2 linked regions of the Solitalea canadensis DSM 3403 genome follow. The protein of the gene in region 1 interacts with the protein of each later gene in a pairwise test. Links are inferred from orthologs where the notes say so. Each region holds a gene or a part of one and is shown on either strand. Other genes may lie near its edges. The genes, in order: topA and SOLCA_RS09065.

What was found.
Region 2: the proteins of topA (region 1) and SOLCA_RS09065 interact in binary tests that used the Escherichia coli proteins (3 or more experiments, as listed by UniProt). The link is inferred for Solitalea canadensis DSM 3403 from one-to-one orthologs.

The regions. Positions count from the first base shown.
Region 1 is NC_017770.1:1,429,371-1,438,511, forward strand. Bases 3,382-6,439 are described here. They hold topA (type I DNA topoisomerase), read left to right. Parts: upstream 3,382-3,747; coding sequence 3,748-6,132; downstream 6,133-6,439. Other genes in these bases: SOLCA_RS05845 (T9SS type A sorting domain-containing protein), read left to right, coding at 3,382-3,384; SOLCA_RS05855 (hypothetical protein), read left to right, coding at 6,205-6,439. In the rest of the region: SOLCA_RS23920 (carboxypeptidase-like regulatory domain-containing protein), read right to left, coding at 1-5; SOLCA_RS23730 (collagen-like triple helix repeat-containing protein), read left to right, coding at 178-2,844; more of SOLCA_RS05845, read left to right, coding at 2,848-3,381; more of SOLCA_RS05855, read left to right, coding at 6,440-6,609; SOLCA_RS05860 (alpha-2-macroglobulin family protein), read left to right, coding at 6,777-9,141. UniProt on the Escherichia coli protein: Releases the supercoiling and torsional tension of DNA, which is introduced during the DNA replication and transcription, by transiently cleaving and rejoining one strand of the DNA duplex.
Region 2 is NC_017770.1:2,198,574-2,207,623, reverse strand. What follows is about bases 1-2,967. They hold SOLCA_RS09065 (IMPACT family protein), read right to left. Parts: upstream 1,807-2,967; coding sequence 1,195-1,806; downstream 1-1,194. Other genes in these bases: ribD (bifunctional diaminohydroxyphosphoribosylaminopyrimidine deaminase/5-amino-6-(5-phosphoribosylamino)uracil reductase RibD), read right to left, coding at 2,702-2,967; SOLCA_RS09060 (hypothetical protein), read right to left, coding at 1,806-2,663; SOLCA_RS09070 (nucleoside phosphorylase), read right to left, coding at 272-1,126; SOLCA_RS09075 (zinc-binding dehydrogenase), read right to left, coding at 1-261. Outside these bases: more of ribD, read right to left, coding at 2,968-3,766; prmC (peptide chain release factor N(5)-glutamine methyltransferase), read left to right, coding at 3,955-4,815; SOLCA_RS09045 (acyl-CoA thioesterase), read left to right, coding at 4,874-5,449; SOLCA_RS09040 (TlpA family protein disulfide reductase), read left to right, coding at 5,452-6,150; site-specific tyrosine recombinase XerD, read right to left, coding at 6,369-7,268; aroQ (type II 3-dehydroquinate dehydratase), read left to right, coding at 7,375-7,791; SOLCA_RS09025 (ATP-binding cassette domain-containing protein), read left to right, coding at 7,820-9,050.

The sequences.
Region 1 (9,141 bases):
GCAATTTATTGTTAAATTTATTATGCGTCTGGTTAATTAAACTTTAAGTTGACGTTCTACAACATCCTATTATAGTGCACTTTTTTTATTACCGAGCCAACATCCAAAAGCAGATAAACCTCTATAAAGTTTGAATCTTTCGCTCAATTCTTGGTGATAATTTATTTAGCAGCTGAAATGAAATTAAAGATTTACGCGCCTCTGATAATTTTGTTGCTAAATTCTGTCAACTTGCTAGCTCAAAGTGGTTTAACTGGTTTTAATTACCAAACCATTATCAGAAATGCTTCAGGAACTCCATTAGCTAATCAAACGGTAACGATGCGTTTTAGCATCCAGAGCGGTTCAGGTTCCGGAACTGTTGAGTATGCCGAATCTCAATCTCTTACAACTAATCAATTTGGATTGGTCACACATGTTGTCGGGCGGGGGACGGCTATTTCAGGCCGGTTCTCCGAAATTAAATGGAGTAATGCCAATCAATACATTAAAGTTGAGGTTGATTTAAACAATGGGACTAATTTCACCACTTTAGGTACCATTGAATTAGTCGCAGTTCCTTATGCATTATTTTCATTGGGAGGAAACTCGACCTCTTTACATAATGAATTGGATAAGGAGTCAACTGTTTACCAACAGGGCCCGAAAGGTGATAAAGGCGACAAAGGTGAAAAAGGAGATACGGGTCCTGGCTGTATAACTGGTGCTCAAGGTCCTACTGGTGCTCAGGGACCTGTCGGTGAAAAAGGAGAAACAGGAGCTGTTGGACCTGTTGGCTCAATAGGAGAAACAGGTGCGCAAGGCCCTATTGGTCCTCAGGGAAAACAAGGTGAAACTGGTCCTGTCGGTCCGGAAGGCCCAACCGGTCCTCCCGGAATTCAAGGCCCAGAAGGTGCACAAGGACCTAAAGGCGATAAAGGTGATACAGGTATTCAAGGGCAGGTCGGCCCTAAAGGTAATACGGGGCCTCAAGGTCCAACCGGAGCACAGGGACCTCAAGGTATTGCTGGTCCTCCAGGAGATTGTACAACTGTTGTAGGGCCTCCGGGTCCGGAAGGCCCTGCAGGAGCAACTGGTCCACAAGGCCCAGCCGGTCAGAAGGGTGATACGGGAGCTCAGGGACCAGCTGGTGAAACAGGAGCAATAGGTCCGCAAGGACCGGCTGGTCCTGCCGGTTCAATTGAGGGAACTACTGCATCTGGCGATTTAAGTGGAACTTATCCCGGACCTTCAGTAATAAAACTTCAGGGATTTGCAGTTGCCAGCACAACCCCAGCTAATGGTCAAGTGCTGAAATGGAACGGAAGTGCATGGTCACCAGCTACCGAGAGCAACGGTTCTGCCTTTGCCCTTCCGTTTTCTCAAGGTTATAACGGGTCAGGAAATGCTTTTGAATTAACCCATAAAGGTAATGGTAAAGCTATAGTTGGCTTCAATTCCGGTACAGGTTCTGCCGGATTCTTCCAAATTACCGGAACTGGTAACAGCTCAAATGCATTAACCGGTATGACAAACGGTACTGGCTTTGCCGGTTATTTTCAAGGCTCCAATGCACTATTTACTGTTGGAGCTTTACGGTTTACCGGATTGGGCGAAGCAGCCGGAAAGGTACTTATGTCGGATGCAAATGGAAATGCAACATGGAGCACTGTTGATGGTACTGTTGGTCCTCCAGGCCCTCAGGGTCCACAAGGCCCTGCTGGTCCAAAAGGAGATTCCGGAGCAACTGGAGCAACAGGTCTTCAGGGAGATGCAGGTCCTATCGGTTTAACCGGAGCAACCGGTCCTTCAGGTCCAGTTGGTCCAAAGGGAGATCCAGGAGCAACTGGTCCGGCAGGTCCTTCCGGACCCCAAGGGCCTCAAGGTCCTGCTGGAAGTATTCAGGATGCTCCAGCAAGTGGCGATTTAAGTGGCAATTATCCCTCTCCAACAGTGGTTGGTTTACAAAACAGACCAATAGCTACTACAGCCCCTACAAATGGTCAACTATTAAAGTGGAATGGTACGGCATGGGCTCCAGCTACAGAATCAGGCGGATCAGGATTTTCAATTCCATTTTCAGCGAGTACCAATGTAACCGGTAATGCTTTTGAGATCACGCATTCTGCAAATGGAAAGGCTATTGTCGGCTTTAATAGTGGCGTTGGTAATGCTGGTCATTTTCAAATTGTAAATGAAAATAATACAGCTAATGCGCTAACGGGTATTACAAACGGAAAAGGTATTGGTGTTTATGGTGAAGCTTCAGCAGCAGGTACTGCGGCTTCCTTTAAAGCCATTGCTATTGGTGGGAAAGCTTTAGTTACAGAGGGTTCGATTCAACTTAAAGGACAAGGCGCCACTGCCGGCTATGTATTAACATCAGATTCAATTGGTAATGCTACCTGGCAGGTTTCCCAGGGTGGTGGAGTTGGCGGACCTAAAGTGGGTTTCGAAGCAGTTCCTCCAACTGATACTGCCAAGTTAATCGCCATTCCTACCAATAAATTGTATTCGCTAAAATTTAATAAGGAAAGCTATGATGATGGTGGTGTTTATGACACCTCTGGTGTATTTACTGCTCCTGTGGCGGGTGTTTACCACTTTGATGTGGCCGTTGCCGTGGATGCAACTTCATTTGCCGGATTGTCTACATTAAAACTCAATATAAACGGGAATTCGCACAGGGAAGCACTTAATCCTTCAAGGAATTCAGGTACTGTTACCTTAAACATAAGTACTAATCTAAAACTGGCAAAAGGTGATAAGGTTACTTTAGCTTTATTCTTACAGGCTGAAGAAACAACCAGAAATCTTTATTGGGGTAGTAGGTATAGTTATTTTGCAGGTAATCAGGTTTATTAGGCTATGAAAAAGTACGTATATATAGGGATGTTGCTTTTTATAGCTTTTGGTGTAAAGGCGCAGGTCGAAGTTAGTAGCCCGGGCTCAGCTAATACATTGGTTAAAATGGACAGACAGGTAGTTGCCAGTGGAGGTGGTTATTGTGTTACTTCCCAAGGAGTAAGTTTTCAGCATTGTTTCGGCGAAGTGATAGTTCAGAGTCTAATTCAGCCCAACCAACTACTAACGCAAGGATTTGAGCAGCCCCACTTATTAATTAACCGTTTTTCAGAAATAACAAAATCAAAAACATTTGAATTAATACTTTATCCTAATCCTACTTCTTATCTCACTAAAGTAAAATTTGTACTAAAGCAGCCTGCAAAAGTTAAAGTGGTAGTGATGGATGGTTTAGGGCGAATTTTAAATTCTTTTTCAAAAAATTATGAATTGGGAGCAGTTGAAATTCCAATTGATGTAAAACACCTGGCAATAGGAGGGTATTATGTTCAAGTTTATATCAATAATGAAAAATATGAACGTAAATTATTAATTGAATAAAATAATTAATGATCAAGATAATGGTAGCATAGTATTTTATCCAATTAAATGTAGAATAAAAGCAAAGTGATGGTTATGATTTGTTCAGTGTCTTAGCCAGAGTTAAAAAAAAGGTTTGTTTGAAACCTTTGATAATCAAAGGAATGATGTTTAAATTTAATAGTATGTTAAGAGCAGAAGATAGGCTTAACCGCTTTGGCATAATAATGGCGGATTGGCGAAGAACGTTAAACACTTCCATCCAAAACCATACTATTTAGGTAGAAAAAGTAATGCTTTTTGGGAATTGTTAAACAATTCCCTTTTTTATTGTTTTATGTATTTTTAAGAATTTGCGTTTATTTGCGAAAAATTTGAGTTTCTATGGCTAAAAATTTATTGATTGTTGAGTCACCGGCAAAAGCCAAAACCATCGAAGGGTATTTGGGCAAGGATTTTATGGTTAAGTCCAGCTTTGGCCATATACGCGACTTAGCTAAAGGTGATGATGCCATTGATGTAAATAACGACTTTGCCCAGAAATATGAAGTTCCGGAAGATAAACGCGCGGTTGTTTCTGAGTTAAAGAAATTAGCCAAAGATGCTGAGATGGTATGGCTGGCATCCGATGAAGATCGCGAAGGAGAAGCAATTTCATGGCATTTGTTGCAAACCTTAGGGTTGGATGAATCCAAAACTAAACGTATTGTTTTTCATGAGATTACTAAACCGGCGATTTTAAAAGCGATTGAAAATCCTCGCTCAATTGATTACGGACTGGTTCACGCACAACAAGCCCGACGTGTGTTGGATCGTTTGGTTGGTTTTGAGCTTTCTCCAATCCTTTGGAAAAAAGTAAAACCTTCTTTATCTGCCGGACGTGTTCAATCAGTAGCTGTACGCTTAATCGTTGAACGCGAACGTGAAATAAATCACTTTAATGCTGAAGCTCAATTTAAAATAACAGCGCTTTTCAGCACTGACGGTAAGAAGGTTAATTTAAAAGCTGAATTACCTCAACGTTTTAAAACTGCTGCTGAAGGCGAAAAATTTCTGACAGATTGCTTAGGTGCCAACTTCAAAGTGAACTCTTTGGAGGTAAAACCTGCAAAAAGAACTCCGGCTCCTCCTTTTACCACTTCGACATTGCAACAGGAGGCCTCCCGCAAATTAGGTTTTTCGGTAAGCAGAACGATGCAAGTTGCTCAACGTTTGTATGAGGCCGGAAAGATCACTTACATGCGTACCGACTCGGTAAACCTTTCGGATACCGCATTAAATTCAGCTGAAAAAGAAATCAGAACAGCTTATGGCGATCAATATCACCATTTAAGAAAATATAAAACGAAATCATCAGGGGCTCAAGAGGCTCACGAAGCGATTCGTCCTACTTATTTCAATGATCATACAATCGACGGTGAACCTGCAGAGCGTCGTTTATATGAATTAATTTGGAAACGTGCTATCGCCTCTCAAATGAGCGATGCAGCTTTTGAACGTACAAATGTTAAAATTGGCATTTCATCACGTACAGAAGAGTTTCAGGCGCAAGGTGAAGTGTTAAAGTTTGATGGCTTCCTGAAAGTTTATATGGAGTCTCATGATGATGAGGATGATGTAAATGATGAAGATACTTCAATTCTTCCTCCATTAACAAAAGGTCAGGCGCTTGAACTTAAGGAAATGACCGCTGCTGAACGTTTTTCTCGTCCCGCAGCAAGATATACAGAGGCAAGTTTGGTAAAGAAATTAGAAGAATTAGGCATTGGCCGTCCTTCTACCTATGCACCAACTATTTCTACCATCCAAAAACGCGGTTATGTTATTAAAGAGGATCGTGAAGGAAAACAGCGTCAATATCAGTTGTTTATCTTAAAAGATGGTAAGATTGAAAAGAAAACTGAGTCTGAAACATACGGAAATGAAAAAGCCAAGTTGTTTCCAAGTGATATCGGTGCTTTAGTAAATGATTTCCTTGTACAGCATTTTGAAAATGTTGTCGATTATAATTTCACAGCTTCTGTAGAAAAAGAGTTTGACGAAATTGCTCAGGGTATGAAAGAATGGACGGAAATGATCCACTCATTCTATACACCTTTTCATCAGGATGTTGAAAAAACGATTCAGACTGCAGACCGTGTCCGCGCAGATCGTGATTTAGGTATCGATCCTGAATCTGGTAAACGTGTTTCCGTACGCATGGGCCGCTACGGGCCTTTTGTTCAGATTGGTGAAACTGATGATGAAGAGAAGCCGCGTTATGCAAGCTTGAAGGCTGGTCAAATGATCGAGACTATTTCTTTTGATGAAGCATTGGATCTATTCAAATTGCCTAAGAAAGTTGGAATTTTCGAAGATAAAGAAATGACAGTAGCCATTGGTCGTTTCGGACCTTATATTCGTCATAATAATGCGTTTTATTCGTTAACGAAAGAAGACGATCCGTTTACTATTGATGAAGCTCGTTCTATTGAGCTCATTTTAGCCAAACGCGAAAAAGACGCTAATAAATTGATCAAATCATTTGATGAGGATGAAAATGTAAAAGTGTTAAATGGCCGGTGGGGACCGTATATTGCTTTCGGAAAGCAGAACGTTAAAATCCCTAAAGGCACAGATCCTGCATCATTAACATATGCTGAGTGTAAAGAATTAGCTGAAAAAGATGCTTCAGCAGAAAAAGCCGGAACAAAGAAGAAGGTTCCTGCTAAAGCAGCGGCAGCTAAGAAAGCACCAGCCAAAAAGACCGTAGCAAAAGCGAAAAAATAATTAGTTCATAGTTCATAGCAAATGGTTCATAAAAATCTGCTATGAACTATGAACCATTAACCATGAACTAAAATGAAAAAAGATCTTCCTGAAAATAAAGTTACCGATGTGGCGATGGCTGTGGCATTAGAAAATGAAAGTGCCGAAAGCAGGGTCTGGAATGTGTATCTGTTAAACCTGAAAGATCAGCCGTTAGAAACTGTCTTAATAAATTCCAAAGGTTATGGAAAGCACAACGGTAAAGATGTTAAAACCTCAGTTCTTCGTCATATTGTAGGTGAAGTTGGTGCAAATATGTTTGCAAAGATTGAAGCCATTGATGAGCAGGTATTTGGCTTAACGAATGAGTATTGGTTGAGCTTCTACCAAAATGGAGTTATTTACGATAAGAAGTTTATTTTCTTGCCTGAAAGTATTATTGACGACAACTTTGTTAAACTACCACTGATCGGAAAAGTGGGAGTTATGATCAAATAATAGGTTAACAATTTATTAAGAATGCGCTTCATTAGTTATCTGATGAGGCGCATTCTTTTTTATGTGCTATAAAGGAATTATAGTTTATGTATTAACTTTTTTGATGTAGCATTAATTATTTTTTACTATTCGTTTTTTTTATCACTTTTAAGGCATATTCTAAATATATGTCTACACTTCATACCTTTCGTCCGAGTCGAAAAAGACTCTTTAGCGCTATCTATACATCATTGTTAATTGTGGTTATTGGTTTTGTGGGAATTACTTCTTGTAAAAAGAAGCTTCAGGAGCCAGATAAAGCGTTTGGCCAGTACATAGAAGCATATACCTCTGGTTTGGTTTCGCGTCAAAGTCCAATAAGGATTCAGTTAGCTGTACAAACAGAAACCTTACATGCAGCAGAAGAACCGCTTGCTGATGGAATATTTTCCATTTCTCCCTCTGTTGATGGGAAAGCATACTGGGTAGACGCTCGTACCATTGAGTTTCGTCCGGATGAAACCATGAAAGCGGATCAATTGTATGAAGTTAAATTTAAGCTGGGCAAGATTACGGAGGTTCCAGATCAGTTTTCGACATTCGAGTTTAGTTTTTCTACATTAAAACCATCTTTTTCAATAGATTATAATGGGTTTGTGTCCATTGATAATTCATTGGAATGGATGAGCTACTCTGGTATAATTGCTACTGCAGATGGGGAAGATCCGGAAAAGGTAGAACAAATGATCACTGCTAATTTGGGTGGTAGAAAAATCAGCTTAAAATGGACACATGAGAATGATTTGCGTGTGCACAAGTTTGTTGTCGACAGTTTACACAGATCTAGTACCGCTCAGCAACTGGTTATTTCAGGTTCCGGACAACCGCTGAATGTTGATAAAAAGATTGATAAAAGGGTAGAACTGCCGGCTGTAGGTGATTTTAAAGTGTTAGAAGTTAGAGCTGTAAATGAACCTGATCAATACATTCTTATTCAGTTTTCCGATCCGGTGTCCATCAGTCAAGATCTCGAAGGCTTAATTGCCGTAGAGCAAGTGTCTGATTTACGCTTTACCATTACAGGTAGTGAAGTTAAAGTGTATGCACCTGATCATCTGAACGAAAATTATACAGTCAGAATAGCACCGGGAATTAAAAACATAATTGAAAAAGAATTACCTGCTCCATTGTCGGCAACGGTATTTTTTGAAAACCGCTATCCGAGTGTAGAAATCCCCGGTAATGGAGCCATCTTGCCAACAGGTGGTAAGTTAGTAATGCCATTTTTTGCTACTAACTTAAAAGCCGTTGATGTTACGATTATTAAAATCTACGAAAATAATATCCCTCAGTATTTGCAGGATAACAATCTGAATAGCGAATCATCTTACAATCTGAGGAGAGTTGGAAAACCTGTTGTTCAAAAAACAATCAGGCTAGATGTAGATAGAGGGGTGCAATTGCAAAAGAAAAACAGGTTTGCTCTTGATCTTGATAAACTTATCAGGACTGAACCGGGCGCAATTTATCGTATCACTATCGGATTCCGTAAAGAGTATTCATTATATAATTGTTCAGAAGCTGATACCGAAGAAAATGCAGCAAGTGAACGAGAGTACTATGGTGAAAAAATAGATGAAGATGACGAATTCTGGAGTCGTTATGACTCCTATTACCCTTATGGTTATAGTTGGGACGAACGGGAAGATCCATGTAAGTTTTCTTTCTACAATAAACAAAAATGGGCTGTTCGAAATGTATTAGCATCAAATCTGGGAATTATCGCCAAACGTGGAAATGATAACAACATGTTTGTGGCTATTACGGATCTCTTAACAACAAAATCTGTTGAAGGTGCCGAAATTCAGTTATTGGACTATCAACGCCAGGTTTTAGCATCGGGAAAAACGGATGCAGACGGTTGGGCTCGTTTCGACCTTCCTCGTCAACCATTTATATTATTAGCAAAAAGTGGGGTACAACGTGGTTATCTGCGTTTGGATGATGGAAGTTCGTTACCAATCAGCAAATTCAATTTAGGAGGAGAAGAGATTCAAAAAGGAATAAAAGGGTTTATTTACGGCGAACGTGGTGTTTGGCGCCCTGGTGATTCAATTTTTGTAAGTTTCATTCTGGAAGATAAAGAAAACAAGCTACCCCAGGGACACCCAGTAAGTTTTGAGTTGTATAATCCTAAGGGGCAGCTATACAAACGAATTGTTCAAACCAAAAATGTAAATGGTTTTTATGCATTTCCTACCGTTACTGAGGCAAATTCTCCAACAGGAAACTGGCAGGCAAAAATTAAAGTAGGCGGGGCAACGTTTCAGAAAACGATTCGTATTGAAACAATTATGCCGAATCGATTAAAAATAAACTTGGATTTCGGTGGAAGAAAAGAACTAAGTAAAGGACAAAATCCGACCGGACAATTAAATGCACGTTGGCTCTTCGGTGGAACAGCTCATAGCTTAAAAGCCAAAGTTGATGTTTCTTTGTCTTCAATTACTACCGCTTTTAAAGGTTTAGGTGAATATAATTTTGAAGATCCGG
Region 2 (9,050 bases), 770 kb from region 1 along the record:
CCCAGGGTTAATAAGCACTTCCTTGTTTAGCCAGGCCTTGTCAACATCTTCACCCACCTCACTTACAACACCTGCGCCATCAGAACCCAGAATAATAGGGTATTTAATACCGGCATATAATCCAACCTGAATCCAGTTATCTCTATGGTTAAATGATGCGGCTTTAACTTTTACCAAAACTTCATCCGGTAGTAATGATGGAGTTTCCACTTCTTTTACTGTTAAAGGTTGATTTAACCCTTCAAGAACTAATGCTTTCATTTTATTTTGGTTAAGCGGTTAATCGTTCTAAAACTAATTTAATTGCTTTTTCAACAATTGCAGAGGGATTCTTGCTAAACTTTTTCTCAAGTCGAGCTGCCAAAATAGCATTTATTGAACAAGCTTTGTGTCCCAACACTTTTGCCATTCCTAAAATCCCGGCTGTTTCCATCTCTAGGTTAGTAATTCTGGAACCATTATAAGTGAATTGCTGTAATTTAGTTATAAAATCGGGATGGCGGTTGGGAACTCTGATCGTTCGTCCCTGGGGAGCATAAAATCCACTACAGGTAACGGTCATGCCCTCAAGCATACCTTCTGATAATTTACTTTTCAATGTTTTATCCGCAGAAAATACATACGGACTAAAAGATAATTGTTCATTTAGTGCTTCTAGAATAGTTAACTCAGTATTGGAATTCTCATATTCGTAATAGCGCATTAAATTATCAAATCCGATTCCGTAAGTGGTAAAGAGCAAAGTATCCATTGGGATGTCGGGTTGTAAACTGCCAGACGTTCCGATACGGATAATATCTAACGATCTATGTACCTTTTTTTCTATACGCTCTTGAAAATCTACATTTACCAAAGCGTCTAACTCATTGAAAACGATATCAATATTATCTGTCCCGATTCCTGTAGAAATCACTGTGATTCGTTTATTTCCAATACTTCCAGTATGTGTAACAAATTCTCGTTTATTCTTTTTTAACTCGATTTTGTCGAAATATTTAGAAACCTCGCCTACACGCTCCAGATCTCCAACTGTAATTATGGTATCAGCAATATCTTCAGGAAATAGATTTAAATGGTATACAGATCCATCTGGGTTTAAAATCAGATCAGTTTCGGAAATTAGCATTAATGACAGATTTATTGATTGTGCTTAAATTTACAATTTTAGAAAAGAAATAGTTGAAAGGGAAGGTGCTATACTGTCCTTAAATAGTGAATCCCTGCCTTTAAACCTTCCAGTTTGCCTATTAATCGGTTAACCTCCGATTTCTTTAACTCAAATTCAATTGAACAGGCATTGTCAAACTGTTGATTAAGAATTTTTATGGCATCGTCCTTAAGTACCTTCATTACATCATTCATCTGTAAATACTCAAAATCAACACGATAAACATCATTAACAGTTTTTTGAATTATTGCAGCATTATTCAAGGCTTCTATGGTTGCTGTTTTATAGGCATTTATCAAGCCGGGTACACCTAATAATGTTCCTCCAAAATACCTAACCACAAATACAACCACATTGGTAACATCTTTGGACAGTAAGACATTCAGAATCGGTCTTCCCGCAGTTCCGGAAGGTTCTCCATCATCATTGGCCCTAAAAACGGAACGATCAAGTCCGAAACGCCATGCATAGCAATGATGCCGTGCAGTAGGATGCTCTTTTTTCAATACTTGCAACCATTCTTTTACCTCATCTTCCGTTTTAACCGGATAAGCATAGGCCAAGAATTTACTTCCCTTATCTCGAAAAATACCCTCAGCCGGAGCTGCTATAGTTTGATATGTATCTTCAAATAACATTAAGCGAATGAAAAAATAATAATTGAAATAATAGCGACTAAAATGCCCAGTTTATTTCTCAGACTTAATTTTTCACTAAAAATGAAAAAACCTACAATTGAACCCAAGGTAATTACCCCAACATCAAGTGCAGAAAAAATAACCGAGGGCTTAGTACTCTCCAAATGGAGTGCTTTTAAATAAAATATGATAGAGAAGAAATTGAAAGAACCTAACAATAGGCCTCCAATTGCAGTTTTTAGAGAAAACTTGGATTTTCCTGTTGTAAACAAATAAGCAAGTACGATGAACCCTAAAAACATGGCAATTCCAAATACAGTCGACAACGCGGTGGTAAATGGAACTTCTTTGTTTTGGGCAAGCCGATTAAACAGCACATCAATAACCCCGGTTCCTGAAAAAACGATCAATGGAAAAAATACAGATGCCTTTTTATTGCCGTCCTCATTTTTAGTATAAGGAAGTGATAAAATAATGGCTAGGAAGCCTGTTAAGAGTCCTGCAATTTTAATGGGGTTTAATTGCTCTCCAAATAAGATAAAAGCAGCCAGAACAGGTATCAAGAGTGATAGGCGTTGTGCTACAGCCGTTATCACCATACCTGAATAGGTGATTGATCTTGAAATGAAATAAAACAACGATAACAACAGCAGTGCAAGAATAGTGTACTCTGGCAGCAGGTTGCTGTGCTGGCCTACAATTTGTAAATCGGGTTTAAAGAAAAGATAAGATAGAATTAAGGCAGTAGGATAATTAATTATAATAGCCTGTAGTGAGTCAATAGAATATCTGTTAAAAAGCTTTAAAAGAACGGCAACTGCAACACTGCAGAGAATGCTTAAAAATATGTAAAACATTGTTGTAAATTAAAGGTTAGTGAGATGTTTATATCTTTTCAGAGCGCTATATAAGGATTGTTTTTATTGGCAATAATTGTCAATTCATCCTGGTCGATCATTTCCGATGAGATAACTTTACCGGAAACTGCTGGGGCTGGAGTACCATTTTCCAGGGTCTTTTCTCCTGTGAATACACGAGCCTCGTCCCATAATCCATAGTTAATAAACTGGTTAAGCACATTTGCTCCTCCTTCAATAATAACCGACTGAATATCTTGTAAATACAATTGATACATCATGAATTGAGGTAAATACTCGTTGAATTCTAAGGTGTTATAATAAACGTTGCCTTCCACACCTAATTTTGATTCATTGTAAACAATCGTTTTGGCTTCGTTATTAAAGATGTTCAAGTCTTTAGGAAGCTTCAAAAGACGGTCTATAACCACTCTGACTGGGTTCCTTCCGGCGAAATCTCTAACTGTTAACTGAGGATTGTCAGTCAAAGCAGTTCTTGAACCAATTAGAACAGCATCTTCTTCACTTCTCCATTTATGTACCAGTTGTTTAGCTCTTTTTCCCGTAATCCAGAATTGTGAATGATCAGTTGGAGCAAAATACCCATTGGCAGTTTGTGCCCATTTTAGAATAATATACGGACGATGTTGTGTCTGAAGCGTGATAAATCGTTTATTTAATGCCAAACACTCATTTTCAAGTACGCCTGTTAATACTTCGATACTAGCATTTTTTAATAGCTCGATGCCTCGTCCGCTTACTTTTTCATAGGGGTCTTTACAGCCAATAACCACTTTTGGGATTTTGTGCTTGATAATTAAATCAGCACATGGAGGTGTTTTTCCATGATGAGAGCAGGGTTCCAAGCTAACATAAATGGTGGAGCGCTTTAATAGCTCCTCCGCATCAGCATAATTTTCCAATATGGAGTTAATCGCATTTACTTCCGCATGGGCTTTACCGAATTGTTTATGATAACCTTCGCCGATGATTTTTTCGTCACATACAATTACCGCACCAACCATGGGGTTCGGACTTACCGATCCAAGCCCGTTAAGGGCTAATTCGATGCAACGTTTTATGTAGAGTTGATGTTTATCCATGAGCAGTGCAAAAGTAAGATAAATATAACCGCAAAGACGCAATGACGCTAAGAAAAGTCTTTATGTAGAGGGGCATGTGGATGTAATTTTGATAATCAACAACCTGGTTATTGAAGAATATCGAATAGTAGAGATATTATATTTCTTTGCGCCTTTGCGGCTTGGCGTTACATCACTACTTTTGTTGTATGCCACTGGTAAAAGAATTTGAAAACCACCTTACGGAAAAGCTCTCCGTTTTATATGATCAGCAGGAAGCTCGTAGTATTGCTCAGTTAGTGCTCATGCATCTTCTTAAGTTTAACAAGGTACAGCTTTCCATGAATGGAATTCGGGAATTGACTATGCAGGAAGTAACCTCAATAGAAATGGTGCTCATCGAATTATTAACAGGTAAACCGGTGCAATATGTATTAGGTGAAACTGAATTTTATGGTTGCCGGATAAAAGTCAATGAAAATGTGCTTATTCCGCGCCCCGAAACGGAAGAACTGGTACATTGGATATTGGCAGATCAGAAAAAGAACAGTAAAGAAGATATTTCTATTCTTGATGTTTGTACCGGAAGCGGATGCATACCCATTGCCTTAAAAAAAAACCTGCATTCAGCAAAAGTTCAAGGTCTTGATATTTCTTATGGTGCTTTAGAAACAGCTATGCAAAACGCTGTGCTTAATAAAACAGAAGTAAAGTTTTATCAGTGCGATATTTTGCAGTTGCAACCCGTAAATGAAAGAGAGTTTGATATTATTGTTAGTAATCCCCCTTATGTTCGCGATTCTGAGAAAGAAAAGATGCATAAAAATGTACTGGATTTTGAACCTCATTTAGCTTTATTTGTAGAAGATAATGATCCTTTACTGTTTTATCGTTCAATTGCCAATTTTGCAGCTAAGGCATTAAAAACAGGAGGAGCGCTTTATTTCGAGATCAATGAGGCATTGGGTTTGCAAACCAAGGAAGTAATGGAGCAAGCCGGTTTCGCTTATATTGAAATTAAGAAAGATCTTTACGATAAAGATCGGATGGCGAAGGGAATTCTAAAATAATTGCGCTTGATTATTAGGGGTGAAAAACAAACATCAAAAAATAAATAAACCAACAACTATGACCGACGAACAGCCGTATTACCGGGTAAAATACTCTCAGACCACTATCACCGAATTAATGGTTCCATCTTATGCTAATTTTGGCGGCAAGATTCATGGAGGTACTTTACTATCATTAATGGACAAAGTGGCTTATGCATGCGCATCCCGTCATGCCGGATCTTACTGTGTAACCGTTTCTGTGGATGAAGTCAATTTTTTAGCACCTGTTGAAGTAGGTGAATTAGTTTCATTACATGCTTCGGTTAATTACGTAGGGAATACATCATTGGTGATAGGTATTCGTGTGGAAAGTGAAAATGTTAAAACCCGGAAGATAAAGCATACCAATACCTCCTACGTAACAATGGTGGCAAAGGATGAAAAGACGAATGAGCTTAAAAAAGTTCCCGGATTAATACTGGAGGATAAGGAAGAGGCAAGACGTTTCATTGAGGCGATTAAGCGCAAGGAGTTAAAGAAACGATATGCACATGAGTTTGATAATGTAAAGGCTGAAGAAACTCTGGAAGGCAATCTTTCGTTATTGTCGGGTCAGCGTTGTGTTTTAAATTTAGATGAAGCGGGTTTATAATGATGAAGAGATTACTAGTTATTATCTGTTTATTTCCATTGCTGAGTTGTGCTCAGCAGCAACAGAAGAAATCTGATATTGTTATTAAAGATATTAACGATAAAGTTATTTCTTATGATGAAATGAGTTACTTGTTATTAACAGGCGACTATAAAATGCAGCAGTTGAAAAATGAACAGGGAGAATTTTCGGAGATCAAACTTTTAAAAACTACTCCACAGGAAAAAGATGCTGCATTACAAACGTTAAGTACACCCAATCCATTTTTTAAACATGGTGAAAATGTTCCCAATGAAAAATTCACCACAATTGACGGTCAGGAACTGAGTTTTGAACAGCTTAAAGGGAAGGTGATAGTTGTGAATGTATGGTTTACAACCTGCGCTCCTTGTTTAAAAGAAATGCCCGAACTGAATGAGTTGGTTGAAGAATACAAGTCTAATGAGAAAGTTGTTTTTCTTGCTTTTTCAACAGATAATAAACAAACGGTTGAACGTTTCCTGACTCGTCGTTCGTTCAATTATAAACACATAGCCGGAGTAGGAGATATGTTGGAGAAATTGGAACTAGGAACTTTTCCAACCAACCTGGTTATAACTCCTGAAGGAAAGACAATGTTTATTGCCGGTGGATATTTTCCGACTATTAAACAAATCCTTAAATATATGATAGATAAGTCATTGGATATAAATGATTTATAGTTTAATATTGTCTGTTAATAATAGCTATTAAGTTACGATTGCACTTTTTACTGATATAGAATTATTGCCGTTTTGGCTTAGCCAAGACGGCGATGAGTTTTGCACCTATCGGCGCAAAAACTGCTTTTATAATCTTTGTTTCTACCGATCTTATACTCCGAAGGAGTAGTTATTTTTTATTAACTGACAACTAATAACTGACAACTTGAGTTAGCTAATTAGGCTCTTGGATGAAAATCGATAATGGTTTGTCTTAAGAAGTCTCTGTCGAGATGCGTATAGATTTCGGTGGTAGTAATAGACTCGTGCCCTAGCATTTCTTGTACAGCGCGTAAATCGGCACCTCCCTCTACAAGATGCGTAGCAAATGAATGTCGTAATGTATGCGGACTAATCGTTTTCCTGATGCCCGCTTTTTCAGCCAAATCTTTAATAATGATGAATACCATAACCCGGCTCATTTGCGAGCCTCTGCGGTTAAGGAATACAATATCTTCATTACCTTGTTTTATAACCTGATGATTTCTAATGGATTCTTTATAAATGGTTAAATGCTTAATGGAGGAAGAGCTCATTGGAACCAAACGCTCTTTATTTCCTTTTCCAATCACTTTCATAAACTCTACATCAGCGTAAATAGATGAAAGTTTCAGGTTAACTAACTCTGATACACGTAATCCGCTGCCATATAGCATTTCCAGCATTGCCTTGTTGCGAATTCCTTCAGGAGTAGAAAGGTCAATCGTATCGATTAATTTGTTGATTTCATGAATACTTAACGTGTCGGGGAGCTTTCTTGCAAGCTTAGGTCCCTCTAGTAAAGCGGTTGGATCATCTGCTATTACATCCTCCAAAACTAAATACTGAAAAAAAGAACGTAAGCCTGACAGTATACGCGCCTGAGTGCTAGCCTCCATCCCTAATTCATAGATCCACATTAAAAAATCTTTTAAATGTTGAAGCTTTATCTGGGTAATTGAAATGTTTAGTTGTTTGTATTCAATAAATTGGGATAGTTTATTTACATCATTAATATAAGCATCAACAGAATTTGACGAGAGCGATTTTTCCAGTTTTAAATAAGATCGGTAGGCTTTAATATAATGTTCACTATTCATTGATCAATTAATACGATGTTCAATATTACTACTTGCGTTTGAAATATTAGACTTCAAAGGCTATTATTGTGACAATTTCTACGATTAATAATTATAATAACATTTTATGAAAATACTCATCATAAACGGACCTAACCTGAATTTACTTGGTAAACGTGAACCAGAGATTTATGGCAGCCAAACTTTCGAACAGTATTTTGAGGAGTTGAAAGCCAAATATCCGATTATTGAGTTATCGTATTTTCAAAGTAATAGCGAAGGTGTACTAATAGACAAGCTCCATGAAACAGGATTTTCCTATGATGGAATTATCTTAAACGGAGGGGCTTATACGCACACATCAATTGCCATTGCGGATGCAATAGCCGCCATTAAAACCCCGGTAGTAGAGGTTCATATTTCTAACGTTTACGCACGTGAAGCGTTTCGTCATCATTCCTATTTTTCAAGCAATTGTAAAGGTGTGATTGTAGGTTTGGGTATTGATGGATACCGTTTGGCTTTAGAAAGCTTTCTTAAATAGATTAAATTGTAGTTAGAATTTTTTATTGATGCTCCCCTTAATTCAAGCAACTGATATTTCATTTAAAGTTCATGGAGAAACGATCCTTCATGAAACTTCCTTTACGGTCAGTAAAGGAGAGTGTATTGTTATTACAGGAGCATCTGGTAGTGGAAAAACAACGCTGGGTAAAATCATTGCGGGACATTATCCGGTTTCTTCGGGTTCAATTACTGTTGCAAATGATTTACGTAAAATATTTGTACATCAGCAACATGACTTTAGATTTGCCTTTCATTCCCGTTCCTACTTCGGGCAACGATTTGATCGAAATTACGAGGGACAGTTTCCAACCGTACATAAAATATTAAGTAAGGATACAGACGAAAGCCTTTTGAATCATGTAGTTAACTTGCTCCATTTGCAGGAAAAGTTAGACCAACCGGTAATTGAACTTTCTAACGGAGAGGGGAAAAGGGTGCAGTTAGCACAGGCTTTGCTTTTACAGCCACAATTAATGGTTTTAGATCAACCTTTTATCGGATTGGATGTACAAACCAGACAGCAGCTGCATCAATTGATTACAAGGCTTAAAAATGAGGGAATCACAATTGTCATGGTTTCTTCTCCAGAAGAGATTCCGGCATGTACTGATCGGGTCTTCCTGTTGGAAGGAGGTAAACTATCCGGAATTGTTATTCCCAATGAACTCATTATTAAACAGGAAAATCATTATAATGCCATTAAAAACGAAATTGAATGGCAGGAAATAGAACGATTGTCGCCAGTAGCGAATGACGCATTTGAAAATGCCGTTCATATGTCGAATGTGAATATTTGTTTTGAGGATAAAGTTATTCTGGATGATGTATCGTGGACTGTTAAAAAAGGTGAACATTGGGCATTGATAGGCCATAATGGTTCAGGAAAATCAACATTGCTAAGTCTGATTAATGCAGATAACCCACAAGTGTATTTGAATGATGTGCAGTTATTTGACCAAAAAAGAGGCGGCGGTGAAAGCATTTGGGAGATTAAAAAGAAAATCGGGTATGTATCACCAGAAATGCATGTGTTTTTTCAGCGAACAAGCTCCTACGTAGAGTCAATTTCACTTTCAGCGAATGATTACACCCTTGACGGATTCTCCCAAGAGCAAACCAGTTGTTATGAGGCCATTTGTTCGGGCTTTAATGATCAAATGGGATCTTCTGCTAACATTACCTATAACCAGCATTCATTGGTGTTGCATTGGCTGGAAGCATTGGAACTGAAAAAAC